DNA from 2 places in the Acidipropionibacterium virtanenii genome. Region 2 is predicted to be linked to the other one. Evidence: riboswitches for the same ligand, from Rfam matches in the RefSeq annotation. Region 2 holds a riboswitch; the other holds the start of a gene.
What was found. A riboswitch is a leader RNA that binds a small molecule or an ion and turns the genes downstream of it on or off. The one in region 2 is predicted to bind cobalamin.

Region 1 (7,515 bases), 1.1 Mb from region 2:
TCGGGCCTTCCGTGCCCAGGGCCACGAGTTGTCCGAGCTTCCGTTCCGCGCCCGATGGTTCCCGCTCGGCCCGATCGTGGCCTTCGCGATGTGCATCGTCGTGGTGCTCGGCCAGGGCTGGGGGGCCATCAGCAGCGGCGACGTCCAGGGCGCCGTGGTGGCCTATGTCGGCATCCCGGTCTTCCTGGCGATCTGGTTCGGCCACCGTCTGGTCACCGGAGCGCCCCGCGCCGACCTGCGCACCGCCGACCTGTCGCGTCACTGATCTGTCCCCCGGAACGTCGGCGGGCCCCGGCCGGGGTGGGTTCGTGACATGCTGGAAGACATGTCTTCCCGTCCTGACTGGGCCGAACACCTCATCGCCTGGCACACCTACCCGCTCGGACAACTCGGGGCGCCGATGACCCCTCAGGGCCTCGACGCGCCGGTCGAGCACCGGTTGCCGCGTCTGGAGCACTGGCTCGGGCACATCCAGGAGCTCGGCTGCTCCGGGCTGCTTCTCGGCCCGGTCCTGGCCTCGCGCAGCCACGGCTACGACACCCTCGACCACTACAGGGTGGATCCGAGGCTGGGTGACGGCGCCGATCTCGACAGCCTCGTCTCGGCGGCCCATTCGCACGGGCTCAAGGTACTGCTGGACGGTGTGTTCAACCACGTGTCCTGGCACCACCGTCTGGTGCAGGACGCGCTGGCCGCTGGCCCGGAGACTCCACAGGGCCGGATGATCCGCTGGCGCCAGGGCGCCGACGGACCCGAGCCCGACGTCTTCGAGGGCCACGGGGACCTCGTCGCACTCAACCATGACGAGCCCGAGGTCTCCCGGATGGTGACCGACGTCATGAACCACTGGTCTGCGCGCGGGATCGACGGGTGGCGCCTGGACGCCGCCTATGCCGTGCCGCCCGCCTTCTGGTCCACGGTGCTGCCCCGGGTGCGCTCCCAGCATCCTGGCACCTGGGTCTTCGGCGAGGTGATCCATGGCGACTACCCGGGAATCGTCGCGACCTCCGGGATGGACTCCGTGACGCAGTACGAGCTGTGGAAGGCCATCTGGTCGAGCATCGCCAGCAGGAACTTCTTCGAGCTCGACCACGCCCTGGAGAGGCACGACATGTTCGGCAGCGCCTTCCCCCCGATGACCTTCATCGGCAACCACGACGTCACCCGGATCGCCTCGCAGGTGGGCGAGGACGGAGCGGTGCTGGCCCTGGCGGTGCTCATGACCGTCGGGGGCGTGCCGTCGATCTACTACGGCGACGAGTACGGCTACCGCGGCGTGAAGGAGGACCGCGTCGGCGGCGACGACCAGATCCGGCCGGTGCTGCCGGACTCGCCGCAGGGCATGGAGCTCGGGGCGCAGATGCTGCGGACCCACCGGGAACTGATCGGGCTGCGGCGACGACATCCCTGGCTCATCGACGCCCGCACCGAGAAGGAGGCGCTCAGCAATGAGCGCTACGTCTACCGGACCGGGGTGCCCGGCGTCGAACCGCTCATCGCCGAGTTCGACCTCACCGACCGTCCCTGGGCGGTCATCCGCGAGGCCGGGGACGTGATCTGGGAGTACCACTCGTGACGCGGGCACGGACCTGACCCGCTCGGGGTGGAAGGGAGCGAAGCGACCGTGGAGGGGTCGTCTCCTCCTCTGGTTAATCAGCCCCGAAGAGGTCTCTGGTGTAGACCTTGTCGGCGACGTCGGCGAGTTCGGGGGACATCCGGTTGGTGATGATCAGATCGCACTCGGTCTTGAATGACTCCAGGTCTCCGGTGACCCGCGACCGGAAGAACTCGTCGCCGTCATAGGTGGGCTCGTAGACGATCACCTCGATGCCCTTGGCCTTGATCCGTTTCATCACCCCCTGGATGGAGGAGGAGCGGTAGTTGTCGGAGCCGGCCTTCATCACCAGCCGGTACACGCCCACCCGGGTCGGGTTGCGGGCCACGATATCGGCGGCCACCCAGTCCTTGCGGACCCGGTTGGAGTCCACGATCGCCCCGATCAGGGTCTGGGGCACATCGGAGTAGTTGGCCAGCAGCTGACGGGTGTCCTTGGGCAGGCAGTAGCCGCCGTAGCCGAAGGACGGATTGTTGTAGTGGGTCCCGATCCTCGGATCCAGACACACCCCGTCGATGATCTGGCGGGTGTCCAGGCCCCGGCGGGCCGAGTAGGTGTCCAACTCGTTGAAGAAGGAGACCCGCATCGCCAGATAGGTGTTGGCGAACAGTTTGATGGCCTCGGCCTCGGTGGATCCGGTCAGCAGCACCTCCACGTCATCGTCCAGGGCCCCGGCCACCAGCAGGTCGGCGAAGGCGCGGGCGCGGGGGCCCCGGCCTCCCACCACGATGCGGGAGGGGTGGAGGTTGTCGGCCAGGGCGCGTCCCTCGCGCAGGAACTCGGGGGAGAAGACGACCTCCAGGCCGGGGTGGGCCTGGCGCACCGAGTCGGTGAATCCGACCGGCACGGTGGATTTGATGACCACCAGGGCATCGGGTGCCCAGGCGAGCACCTGGTCGATCACGGTGGTGACCGAGGAGGTGTCGAAGTAGTTCTGGTCGGGGTCGTAGTTGGTGGGGGTGGCGATCACCACGTGGTCGGCGCCGCGCATCGCCTCGGCGGGGTCGGTGACCGCCGTCAGGGCCAGGTCGTGGCCGGTCAGGTACTCCTGGATGAGGGGGTCGACCACGGTGGTGCGGTGATCGTTGACCAGCCCGACCCGCTCGGCGTCGACGTCGAGGGCCACCACCTCGTGGTCCTGGGCCAACAGCGTGGCCATCGCCATGCCGACATACCCCAGACCCACCACGGTGATCCTCATGGACAATCCCCTCTGTCGACGCCCGCCCCGGCGCGAACCCGCGCGGGGACGCCGGTCAGTCTACGGTTCGGTCTCTAGACTGGCCGCGGGGACGCGAGAAGGAGTGTCGATGGACTGCATCACCCTGGTCGCCGAGGACGGCGCCGATCTGGATGTGCTCGTCTGGGAGCCGGCGGGCGCCCCGAGGGGAATCGTCCAGATCGTGCCCGGGATGTGCGAGTACGCGGCCCGCTATGACGGGTTCGCGGGAGCGCTGGTCGAGCACGGATGGTTCGTCATCGCCGCTGAGCACCGCGGCCAGGGCCCCAGGGCGGCCGCCGAAGGGAGGCTCGGGCAGCTGCCGGACCGTGGCTACCACCAGCTGCTCGACGACATGTCGACGGCCTACGACCATGTGCGAGGCGAGCTGCCAGGTGTCCCCTGGGTGCTCGTGGGACATTCGATGGGGTCGTTCCTGGCCCGGACCATGGCCGCGCGGCGCGGTCGCGAGATGGCGGCCCTGGTGCTGCTGGGCACCGGTGGTTCACTGGGACCGGTGGGCGGGGCGGGAGCCGCGGTCGCCGACGTCGAGACGGTATTGCTGGGGGAGGACCACCCCAGTGCTCTGATGAACAGGCTGGCGTTCGGGCCCTTCAACGCCGCCTTCATGCCGGCCCGCACCGAATTCGACTGGCTCTCGCGCGACACCCGGGCCGTTGACGACTACGTCGCCGACCCGCTGTGCGGGTATGTGTGCAGCACCGGCTTCTACCGAGAGCTGCTGCGGGTGATGAGGGTCGCCAACAGCGTCGAGGTGATGCGGGCCATCCCGCCGCGTCTGCCGGTCGGCATCTTCTCAGGCGCCGCCGATCCGGTGGGAGGAGCAGGGCGAGGGGTCCGCCAGGTCGCCCGCAGGATGCGTGCCAACGGCGTCCGCAGCGTCGATCTGGTCCTCTATCCGGGTGCCCGCCACGAGATCCTCCACGAGGTGAACCGGCGTCAGGTCGAGTCCGAGATCATCGCCTGGATCGACAGCGCGGTGCAGAGCGCGGTACAGGGCGCCCGGGCCACCGATGCGGGCGCCGGTGCGAGCTGACGGGCCCGGGTCCGTGCACGGTTGTGCACTCGGATGATCATGTCGGCCCCGGCCTCACCGGCCGGAATGGCTGCCGTTAGGATGGGCTCGTTGGTGTCGGAGTTGCACCCGCAGCTCCGACCGCAAGAGGGAAGCCGGTGAGAATCCGGCGCTGCCCCGCAGCGGTGAATGGGAACGACATCACCATCGCCGCCGGTGTCACGGCCCGTCCGGGACGCCGACGGAGATCACAGCACTGGGTCCAGGCCCGGGAAGCGGTGACGTAGGACCTGCCTACCGGAGACCCCGGTGGGTGGGACGCCCATGAGTCCGAATACCTGCCGACGCGTCTTCGCACCGCCGCGTGCGATGCGGTGCCTGGGCCTCGAGGGGAGGCCTTCGGCACATATCCATCCACAGCGGAGCAGGAGTCTGCAGAGTATGACTGATCCCGAAAACCTCGAGGAATCGGCAGTGGCCGAAGCTCCCGAGGCGCTCACCCTGGCCGGTGTCTTCCCGGCCCCCACGCATGAGCAGTGGGAGAAGGAGGTGGCCAAGGTCTTCAACCGGGGGCGTCCCGAGGGCAAGCAGCTCACCTTCGAGCAGTCCCTCAAGCGCATGGAGCCGACCACCGTCGACGGCGTCCGGTTCGAGCCCATGTACACCCGGGACGACGCTCCCGAGAAGCTCGGCGCACCCGGCGTGGCCCCCTTCACCCGCGGCACCACCATCAGGACCGGTGCGGCCGACGCATGGGACGTGCGGGCCCTCCACGAGGATCCCGACACCGACGTCACCCGGAAGGCCATCGTCGCCGACCTGGAGCGCGGCGTCACCTCGATCTGGCTGCGCGTCGGAGCCGACGCGATCAGGCCCGCCGACATCGCCGGCGACCTCAAGGACGTGCTGCTGAACCTGGCCAAGGTCGAGGTCTCCAGCCGCGACGACCAGGAGGCCGCCGCCAATGCCCTCCTCGATGTCTACGCCTCCTCCGACCTGAAACCCGAGGAGCTGTCCTTCAACCTGGGCATCGACCCGATCGGGCTCGCGGCCCTGAACGGCGGCGACGCCGACCTCTCCGGTCTGGCCGGCTGGATCGAGAAGATCAGGAAGTACAAGAACGCGCGGGCCTTCGTGGCCGACGGCACGATCTATCACAACGCCGGTGCCGGGGACGTCGCCGAGCTGGCCTGGTCGATCGCCACCGCGGTCGAGTACGTGCGCGCCCTGGTCGAGCAGGGGGTCTCCGCCGAGGAGGCCTTCGACGCCATCAACTTCCGGGTCACCGCCACCCACGACCAGTTCCTCACCATCGCTCGGCTGCGCGCCCTGCGGACCGTGTGGAACCGGATCGGCGAGGTCTTCGAGGTGCCCGAGGACAGGCGCGGCGCCCGCCAGCAGGCGGTCACCAGCCGGCGCGAGCTGACCCGAGACGACCCCTACGTCAACATCCTGCGCGGCACCATCTCGACCTTCAGCGCGGCCGTCGGCGGCGCCGAGGCCATCACCACGCTGCCCTTCGACGCGGCCATCGGGCTGCCGAAGAACCAGTTCACCCGCAGGATCGCCCGCAACACCGGCATCGTGCTGGCCGAGGAGTGCAACATCGGACGGGCCAACGACCCGGCCGGCGGCTCCTTCTACGTCGAGTCGCTCACCAAGACCCTCGCCGACGCCGCCTGGAGCAAGTTCCAGGAGATCGAGGCCGCCGGTGGATTCGCGAAGGTCCTGGCCGACGGGAAGGTCGCCGAGGAGCTGGCGACCCTCAACACCGAGCGCGCCAAGCGCCTGGCGACCCGCAAGCAGCCCATCACCTCAGTCTCCGAGTTCCCGATGATCGGGGCGCGGACGCTGGAGGCCAAACCCTTCCCGCCCGCCCCCGAGCGCAAGGGACTGGCCTGGCACCGCGACTCCGAGGTCTTCGAGGGCCTCGTCGATCGCTCCGCCAAGGCCGCCGACAAGCCGAAGGTGTTCCTGGTCTGTCTGGGCACCCGGCGCGATTTCGGTGCCCGTGAAGGCTTCTCGGCTCCCATGTGGCATATCGCCGGCATCGAGACCCCCGAGGTCGAGGGCGGGTCCGTCGACGAGATCGTCGCCGCCTTCGAGGCCTCCGGGACCACGGTCGTCGACCTCTGCTCGAACAAGAAGGTCTACGCCGAGCAGGGCCTCGAGGTCGCCAGGGCTCTCAAGGAGGCCGGCGCCAAGAAGGTCTACCTGTCAGGCGCCTACAAGGAATTCGGTGATGAAGCCGCCGAGGCCGAGAAGGTCTTCGACGGTCGTGTCGCCATGGGGATGGACGTCGTCGCGACCCTCTCCGACACTCTGGACACGTTGGGAGTTGCCAAGTGAGCACCTTGCCCCGTTTCGATTCGATCAACCTGGGAGACGAGCAGGCGCCCGCCGATGCCCAGGAGCGCTTCGCCGCGCTGGCCGCCCAGGCCGGCGAGCAGGAGCCGTGGATGACCCCGGAGCAGATTCCGGTCGGTCACCTGTACAGCGAGGACGTCTACCAGGACATGGACTGGCTGGACACCTACGCGGGTATCCCGCCGTTCGTGCACGGCCCGTACGCCACCATGTACGCCTTCCGCCCCTGGACGATCCGCCAGTACGCCGGATTCTCCACGGCCAAGGAGTCGAACGCCTTCTACCGCGCCAACCTGGCCGCCGGCCAGAAGGGTCTGTCGGTGGCCTTCGACCTGCCGACCCACCGCGGCTACGACTCTGACAATCCGCGCGTCGGGGGCGACGTCGGCATGGCCGGCGTGGCCGTGGACTCCATCAAGGACATGCGCGAGCTGTTCGCGGGCATCCCGCTGGACCAGATGAGCGTGTCGATGACCATGAACGGCGCCGTGCTGCCGATCCTGGCCCTCTACGTGGTGACCGCCGAGGAGCAGGGCGTCAGGCCCGAGCAGCTCGCCGGGACGATCCAGAACGACATCCTCAAGGAGTTCATGGTTCGTAACACCTACATCTACCCGCCGCAGCCCTCGATGCGGATCATCGCCGACATCTTCGCCTACACCAGCGCGAACATGCCGAAGTGGAACTCCATCTCGATCTCCGGCTATCACATGCAGGAGGCCGGGGCCACCGCCGACATCGAGATGGCCTACACGCTGGCCGACGGCGTCGACTACATCCGCGCCGGCGAGAACGTCGGGCTGAAGGTCGACCAGTTCGCTCCGCGACTGTCCTTCTTCTGGGCCATCGGGACGAACTTCTTCATGGAGGTCGCCAAGATGCGCGCGGCCCGCATGCTGTGGGCCAAGCTGGTGCACCAGTTCGGGCCGAAGAACCCGAAGTCGATGAGCCTGCGGACGCACTCGCAGACCTCCGGCTGGTCGCTGACCGCCCAGGACGTCTACAACAACGTGGTGCGCACCTGCGTGGAGGCGATGGCCGCCACCCAGGGCCACACCCAGTCGCTGCACACCAACTCGCTGGACGAGGCCATCGCCCTGCCGACCGACTTCTCGGCCCGCATCGCCCGGTCCACCCAGCAGTTCCTGCAGCAGGAGTCGGGCACCACCCGTGTCATCGACCCGTGGAGCGGTTCGGCCTACGTCGAGAAGCTCACCCTGGAGCTGGCCCGCAAGGCATGGGCCCACATCCAGGAGGTGGAGGCCGCCGGAGGCATGG
Region 2 (7,515 bases):
CCAGATGGAAGGCCACGTCGACCTTGGTGAGCGTCACCTTGTGGTCTCGCTGGGCGAAGTGGGCCTCGGCCTCGGCCTGCCAGCCGGGCATCGACGCCGCAGCGGAGAACCAGTCGTCCCAGCTCATGGCTCCGGCCCGGGTGAGGCGCTCCTCGGCCCGGCTGCGCTCGGCCGGGGCCAGGGCCGCCAGGAACGGCTGGGCGGTGGCGTCGAAGAAGAGGTGATCGGCGTTGAGCATCACCCCGCCCGGGTGCAGCACCCGCGCCACCTCGATGTGCAGCCGGGCGAGCTGCCCGGGCTGCAACCAGTGCAGGGCCGTGGCGCTCACCGCGGCGTCGAACCCGCCGAGCGGCAGGCCCTCGGTCCATCCCGGCGAGGCCATGTCCAGGTCGAGCACCTCGACCCGGTCGGGGTAGGGCGTGGACTCCCGGAACAGCCGCATGAGCAGCGGATCCCGGTCGACCCCGACCACCGTGGCGTCGGGGATCGCCGCCAGCACCGCGTTGCTCACCGAGCCCGGGCCGCAGCCCAGGTCCAGGACGCGAAGCGGATGGTCGAGGGTCGCCGCGACGGCGCCGAGCACATCGGTCATGACGCGGGTGCGATCGGCGCGGTACTCGACGAAGGCGGTCTGCTGGACCTCCCAGGCCTCCAGCAGCGCGGTGGGGGTGAATGTCGATGAGGTCATGTGGGGATTCTCCAGTATCGGGACGACAGATTCTTCCGGAGGCGGCCAGATATCGACGACGGCATGCACGGGCGCATGCCGGTCCGCATCCGGCCGACTTCAGGGGGTACTCGCACGGTCAGGACGGCTTGCGCGCCGTGACGATGAACTTGCCGCCCTGATAGCCGTACTTCCAGAACTCCAGGTTCCGCAGGCTCATCCGGTGGGTGTCGGGCTCGGCGGACACGTCGATGTACCCGGCCTCGCGCAGCAGCGCCAGGTCCAGCTCGGGGCGCTCGGCGGTGACGCTCGGCAGCTCGGCGGTCGGGTCGCCCGACGAACCGTGGCCCTCGCTGCTGGGCCGGCCCTCGGTGACGCGTACCAGCACCCGCGACAGCGCCACCCACGCACCGTGCCTCAGCCCGGTCCGGTCGCGCCGGTAGTTCCCGTCGTAGACCAGCACGACGCCGCCCGGCCGCAGCACCTCCATCCAGCGCCGATAGGCCGCCGCCGGATCGTGGAGGGTCCACACGACATCGCGGGAGACGATCGCATCGACCGATCCGGCCTCGAACCCGTCCAGGGCCACGACGTCGCCCCGGCGGACGTCGGCGTCGACGCCGTTCCACCGGAGGTTCCCGCGGGCCGCGCCGATCATTCCCTCCGAGGAGTCGATCGAGGTGACGCGGTGGCCGAGCCGGCCGAGCATGACCGAGAAGAATCCCGGGCCGCAGCCCACGTCGACGACGTCGAGAGGCCGGTCGCCGAGCCGGGCGCCGAGCTCGTGGCGCCAGTGGCGCACCTCGCGATGGTTGCGCAGTTGTCTCTCGACGATCTCGTCGTACTCCTGCGAATCGGAGGACCACATGTCCTGGAGTCGTTCCTGAACAGACACTGACATCTCTCTTTCCTGAGGTGGATCATCGGGTGATGAGCTTGGCGAGCTCCTCGGAGCCTTGCACCGACAGCGGTGTGGCCGGATCCGAGTAGGAGTACGGCATCGTCACGACGTGCCCGGATTTGACGGCCTTGAGCTGAGAGGCGCCCTTGAACTTCTCGAAAGTCGATGTGATGGTCGAGGAGTTCCCTCCGGAGCTCAGTAGGACGATCCATTCCGGATCCCGCTTGAGAATGTCCTCCATATTGACGTCGAACACTCTCTTCTCCGTGCTCTGGTAGACGTTCTCCAGGCCGTTCGCGTCGAAGGCCGCCTGGGCCATGCTCGAGCGTCCGTAGGCGGAGACCTGACCGCCGTCGGTCGCGACCCAGAAGGCCGCGGCCGTGGCCCCCTTCCCGGCGGCACGGGTCTTGACGTCGGCGGCCTGCTTGTCGAGCGCGGCATTGAGCGTCCTCGCCCTGGCCTGGATGCCGAACATGGTGCCGACCTTGGTGACCTCCTTGGTCACCAGGTCGTAGGAGGCGTGATCGGTGGGAGCCTCGTCGTCGCAGTAGGCGTCCGGCGAGTAGAGCTTGACCCCGGCCTTGCGCAGGGCGGCGCGATCGACGCCGCCGTCGTAGCCGACCACCAGGTCCACGTGGGCGTCCAGGATGGTCTCGGTGGAGACCGTCGCGCCACCGGTGGCACCCGTGACGCTCTTGAGCTGGGGCAGTGCCCGCAGCTTGGTCGCGGTGTTGATGTCGTAGCCCTCCAGATCGAGATTTCCGGCGCGGGCGGTCACCTTGTCCAGAACGTCGAGCATCGACAGCACGGAGGCATCCGTGTCGTTGAGAATCATCACCTTCCTGGGTGCTTCTGTGAAGGTGAGCTTCTCGGAGCAGCTCATCACGGTCGCGGGGAATCCCGACCCCGAACCGGAGGACGACGGGGAGGGGTCGGAGGCCACCGATGAACCGGCACACCCCGACAGCAGGAGCACTCCCGCGGTGAGGAGTGCCAGCCCTCTGGCGGGAATGAATGTGGATGCCATGTGAGTTCCTCTCAGTATGTGTTTCGTGGACATATGAGTACCGGTTGAACGATCTTCGCAGCGAGAAGTTGGAATATGAGGAGGCGGGATATCTGGACGCCGAGAAATAACCGTGGCCGGCGATGTCACGAGGCGACGCCGCCGGATATCGGGTCGAAGAACAGCCGGGTCCGCCCGGCGTAGTCGATGCGGTGGACGTCGACCCCGTACACCCTTGAGATGAGGCCGGGATCGAGCACCTCACGGCTCGAGCCGGAGGCCACCAGACGGCCACGATCCAGGAGGATGAGCTCCTGGCAGGAGCGGGCGGCCAGGTTGAGGTCGTGCAGAACGACGATGGTGGTCGCCGGCACCTGGTCGACGAGGCTGAGCAGGTCGAACTGGTGGCTGATGTCCAGGTGGTTCGTCGGTTCGTCGAGGATGAGATGGTCGGCGTCCTGCACGATGGCCCGGGCGATCAGCGCCCGCTGGCGCTCGCCCCCCGACAGCCGGGTGACGAGCCGGTCGGCCAGGTCGGTCATGTCCACCTTCGCCAGGGCGGCGTCGACCAGATCCCGGTCGGTGCGGTCCCCGTAGCCGGCCAGCGACCGGTGGGAGAGCCGCCCCAGGCCGACGGCGTCGCGCACCGTCAGCGGCAGGGCGTCGTCGTGCTCCTGGGAGACGACGGCCACCGAGCGGGCGATGGCCCGCCGCGACATCGAGGTGATGTCGGCACCGTCGACGAGCACCTTGCCGCCGGCCGCGCTCAGCGCCCGGTACATCGTCTGCACCAGCGTCGACTTGCCGGCCCCATTGGGGCCCACGACCCCGACGGTGCGGCCGTCGCAGGCGGTCAGGTCGACATGGTCCAGGACGACGCGGTCGCCGCGGCGCACGATGAGGGAACGGGCTTCGATCATGGTCTTCTCCTGTCGGTCGTGGTCATCGGGCCGGGTTCATCCGGCTGACCAGGGCCAGCAGGAAGGGAGCCCCGAGCAGCCCGGTGATCACCCCGATGGGCAGCTCGGAGGGGCTGAAGACGGTGCGCGAGAAGGTGTCCGCCCACACCAGGAAGACCGCTCCGGCAAGCCCCGACGCGACGACCAGCAGGCGGTGGCCGTAACCGGTGAAGGAGCGCATCAGGTGGGGGATGATGAGGCCGACGAAGCCGATCCCGCCGGCCAGGGCCACGATGATGCCGACCGCCGCCGAGACCGGGATGAGGATCACCAGGCGGATGGCGGCCGGGTTGATGCCCACCGACAGGGAGGTGCGGTCGCCGCTGGCCAGGGCATCGAGCCAGGGGGCGCACAACCACAGCATCGTCATGAGGGCGATGGCCACGCAGAGGATCCAGATGGACTGGCCCCAGCTCACCTTCGCCAGCGAGCCGAGCATCCAGAACATCACCGACCGCGCCGTCTCGGGGGAGTCCGAGGAGAAGATGATGAGGTTGGTGAGGGCCTGGAAGATGAAGCCGACCGCCAGCCCGGCCAGCACCAGGGTCAGCGCCGAGCCGTGCCGGCGTCCCCCGACGCCCAGCACCATGAAGGTCGCCGTCAGGGCGCCGAGAAAGGCCATGCCCGCGACTCCGAGGGTGCTGGAGACGCCGACCACGATGATCGCGGTGGCCGCCCCGGTCGAGGCGCCGGCGCTGACGCCCAGCACGTAGGGCTCGGCCAAGGGGTTGCGGACGACGGCCTGCAGGGCCACCCCGGAGACCCCGAGGACGGCCCCCACGCCGATCCCGGCGAGGATCCGGGGCATCCGGTTCTGCCAGACGATGGCGTCGGTGATGGCGTCCCAGGTGATGGCCGGGCGCAGGCCCAGGTGATCGGCCAGGACCCCGAGCACCTGGTCCATGGGCACCGATGCGGCCCCGAACGCGATGCTGACCACGGGCGTGGCGATCAGCAGGACGATGAGCAGGGCCAGCCGGAGGCGCCTGCTGCGGGCCCTAGACACGACGACGGGTGACGGATGTGCAACAACGGACATGGGCGATCCTTGGTCAGGCCGATTCGCGCGGCCGCGGACGGGTGCCTGGAAGGTCTTCGGACTCGGTTTCACCCAGCCGGGCACCCTTCCCGGGGATCGCTCCCCAGTGGTGCGTTGCCCGCTGTCCACCTCACCGCTGCGCGTCAGCTCCGGAGTCTCACCGGATTCCCTGTCGCCAGGCATCACAGACGTTAGCAGACGTTCGCTGTGAGCGGACGCCGGGGTCGGGCGTGCGGGTGTGGCCATCGGGCGGTTTGTGGTGTGCATTTCCCGACTTACTATATGAGAACGGTTCTCAAAAGGGGAATCGGGGGTGGGACCACCGGTCTCGTCCCAGAATCGGATCTCGTGCCGTGCGCACGTAGAGAGGAGATGCCCGATGGCGAAGAAGAGCGCGGAACTGAGGCCGATCGTCAAGCTGAGGTCGACCGCGGGGACCGGATACACCTACGTGACCCGCAAGAACCGCCGCAACACCCCGGATCGACTGACGATGCGGAAGTTCGACCCCGTGGCCGGTCGTCGCGTGGAGTTCAGGGAAACCCGCTGAGGCGGTTGGCCGTCGAGCCCCGTACCGGGAAGTCCGGCGTGCTCATCTGGGCGACGAGCACCCGTGCCACCGACGGCGCCAGAGCGACCTGGCCCCGGGCGGCGGCTCTCACTCCGGCGATCAGCTCAGAGGCCGGGGCGGCCTTGAGGAGATACCCGGTCGCCCCGGACTCGACTGCCGAGAGGATCTCCTCGTCGCTCTCATAGGTTGTCAGCACGACGACCTTGATCTCCGGATGTTCAGCGTGAATCCGGGCGGTCGCATCCACCCCGTTCATCACGGGCATGCGCAGGTCCATGAGCACGACATCGGGCACTAGCCGCTCCAGCAGCGCGATGGCCTCGGCCCCGTTCGCCGCCTGACCCACCACCTCGAGGTCGACGGCGGAGGCGAGGATCGCGACGATCCCCTCTCGGACGATGGGGTGGTCGTCGACGACCAGCACCCGAGTCGAAGTCGTGCTCATGATGGTTCTTCCTGCGTAGCGGGTGCCTCCCGTAGGCGGATATGGACCTGTGTTCCCCATGCTCCCGTGGTGATACTGAGGCCGCCGTCGGCCAGGGCGAGCCGACTGGCCATCCCCGACAGTCCGTAACCGCGGGCCGTCGCGGACTCCACATCGTGGGGGAAGCCGACGCCGTCGTCGGTGACGACGAGGATGATGCCGTCAGCGGCACTCAGCTCGACGCGGACGCTGGACGCCCGGGCGTGCTTGCGGACGTTGGCCAACGACTCATCACAACTCCTCTCACTCCCGGGTGTTGCACTGAACCCCTGAACCTGCCGCCGAAACCGGGCGTTGAGCGGGAAACTCGTCCGGTCGTCGTGCCGATCACGCGCCCATGATGAGGCTTCAGGCCCGCGTCCGAGCCGCCCTCATCCCGTTGAGGATCACCAGCACCTCGGCCCCCTCGTGGATCAGCACCACCTGGGCCAGTCCGAGGACGCCGGTGACGGCCAGTGGCAGCAGTGCGGCGATGATGAGGATCGCCAGTACCAGGTTCTGATTCATGATCCGCCTGGCTCGGCGGGCGTGGGCGAATGCCCTGGGCAGGAGCCTCAGGTCCTGGCCGGTGAAGGCGATGTCGGCCGACTCGATCGCCGCGTCGGAGCCCCCGATACCCATCGCGATTCCCACATCGGCGGCTGCCAGGGCGGGGGCGTCGTTGATTCCGTCGCCGATCATGGCGGTCGGGGCGGCCGAGCACAGTTCGGTCACCGCCTCGGACTTCTCCTCGGGGCGCAGACCTGCGCGCACGTCCGAGATCCCGGCCTGGCCGGCCAGCACCCGTGCCGCACGGGGATTGTCCCCGGTGAGCATGGTGACGCCGATGCCGGCGGTCTTCAGCGCGGAGACGGCCTCGGCGGCCCCGGTCCGCAGCTCATCGCGCACGCCGATGGCGCCGACCGCCGAGGAGTCCCGCCACACGACCACCGACGTGATGCCCTTGGACTCCATGAGGGCGATGTCGACTGCCAGCCCGCCGGCGTCGTGCCATCGTGGGCTGCCCACCATGACGGTGGCCTTCTCGATCTGTCCGGAGACGCCGCAGCCGGGGGTCTCGACGACTCCTCGCGCGGTCACGGGCCTGGTGTGCGCGTCCGCGGTCCGGGTGATCGCGGCGGCCAGCGGATGGCTGCTGGTGCGCTCCAGTGCCCCGGCCCAGGCCAGGACCTGGTCGGTCGAGAACCCGTCGGCGGTGACGACGTCGACCACCTCGGGACGGTTGTGGGTCAGCGTCCCGGTCTTGTCGAGTGCGACATGTCTGATCCCGCCGAAGCGTTCGAAGGCCGCCCCTGAGGTGATGACGACGCCGAACCGGCTGGCGGCCCCGATGGCCGAGACGACGGTCACCGGCACCGCGATCGCCAGCGCGCAGGGTGAGGCCGCCACCAGCACCACCAGGGAGCGGGTGATCCACACACCGGAGTCGCCGAAGATCGATCCGAGGGCGCCGACCACCACCGCCAGGATGAGCACCCCGGGGACAAGGGGTTTCGCGATCCGGTCGGCCAGGCGGGCGCAACGCCCCTTGTCGGCCTGAGCCTGCTCCACCAGGGAGACGATCGTGGTCAACGAGTTGTCGGTGCCCGGCGCGGTGGCGCGCACCTCGATGACCCCGGAGGCGTTGACGGCGCCCGCGGGGGCGTCGTCGCCCGGGCCGACAGCGACGGGGATGGACTCCCCGGTGATCGCCGAGACATCCAGGCTGGTGCGTCCGGTGGCAATGACGCCGTCGGTGGCAATCCGGTCGCCGGCCCGCACCACGAGGATGTCGCCGGGCTGAAGGTCCTCGACCGGAATCTCCACCGGTCCGTCGCGGCGTTGGACGAGCGCCGTCTCGGGGACCAGGCGCATCAGGGAGCTGAGACCGGAGCGGGCACGGTCCATG

Region 1: another riboswitch for cobalamin. It lies ahead of mutA (methylmalonyl-CoA mutase small subunit); the one in region 2 lies ahead of JS278_RS00225 (FecCD family ABC transporter permease).

What each region holds. Positions count from the first base shown of each region.
Region 1 covers NZ_CP025198.1:2,397,672-2,405,186, reverse strand. The annotation lists gene JS278_RS11085 (amino acid permease) at 1-265, shown strand, start outside; gene JS278_RS11080 (alpha-amylase family protein) at 326-1,576, shown strand; gene JS278_RS11075 (nucleotide sugar dehydrogenase) at 1,650-2,780, opposite strand; gene JS278_RS11070 (alpha/beta fold hydrolase) at 2,926-3,891, shown strand; cobalamin riboswitch at 3,966-4,230, shown strand; gene mutA (methylmalonyl-CoA mutase small subunit) at 4,312-6,219, shown strand; gene scpA (methylmalonyl-CoA mutase) at 6,216-7,515, shown strand, end outside.
Region 2 covers NZ_CP025198.1:48,577-56,091, forward strand. The annotation lists gene JS278_RS00205 (class I SAM-dependent methyltransferase) at 1-688, opposite strand, end outside; gene JS278_RS00210 (class I SAM-dependent methyltransferase) at 807-1,568, opposite strand; gene JS278_RS00215 (ABC transporter substrate-binding protein) at 1,588-2,595, opposite strand; gene JS278_RS00220 (ABC transporter ATP-binding protein) at 2,721-3,494, opposite strand; gene JS278_RS00225 (FecCD family ABC transporter permease) at 3,517-4,572, opposite strand; cobalamin riboswitch at 4,603-4,767, opposite strand; gene rpmG (50S ribosomal protein L33) at 4,952-5,122, shown strand; gene JS278_RS00235 (response regulator) at 5,106-5,588, opposite strand; gene JS278_RS00240 (sensor histidine kinase) at 5,585-5,851, opposite strand; gene JS278_RS00245 (heavy metal translocating P-type ATPase) at 5,976-7,515, opposite strand, start outside.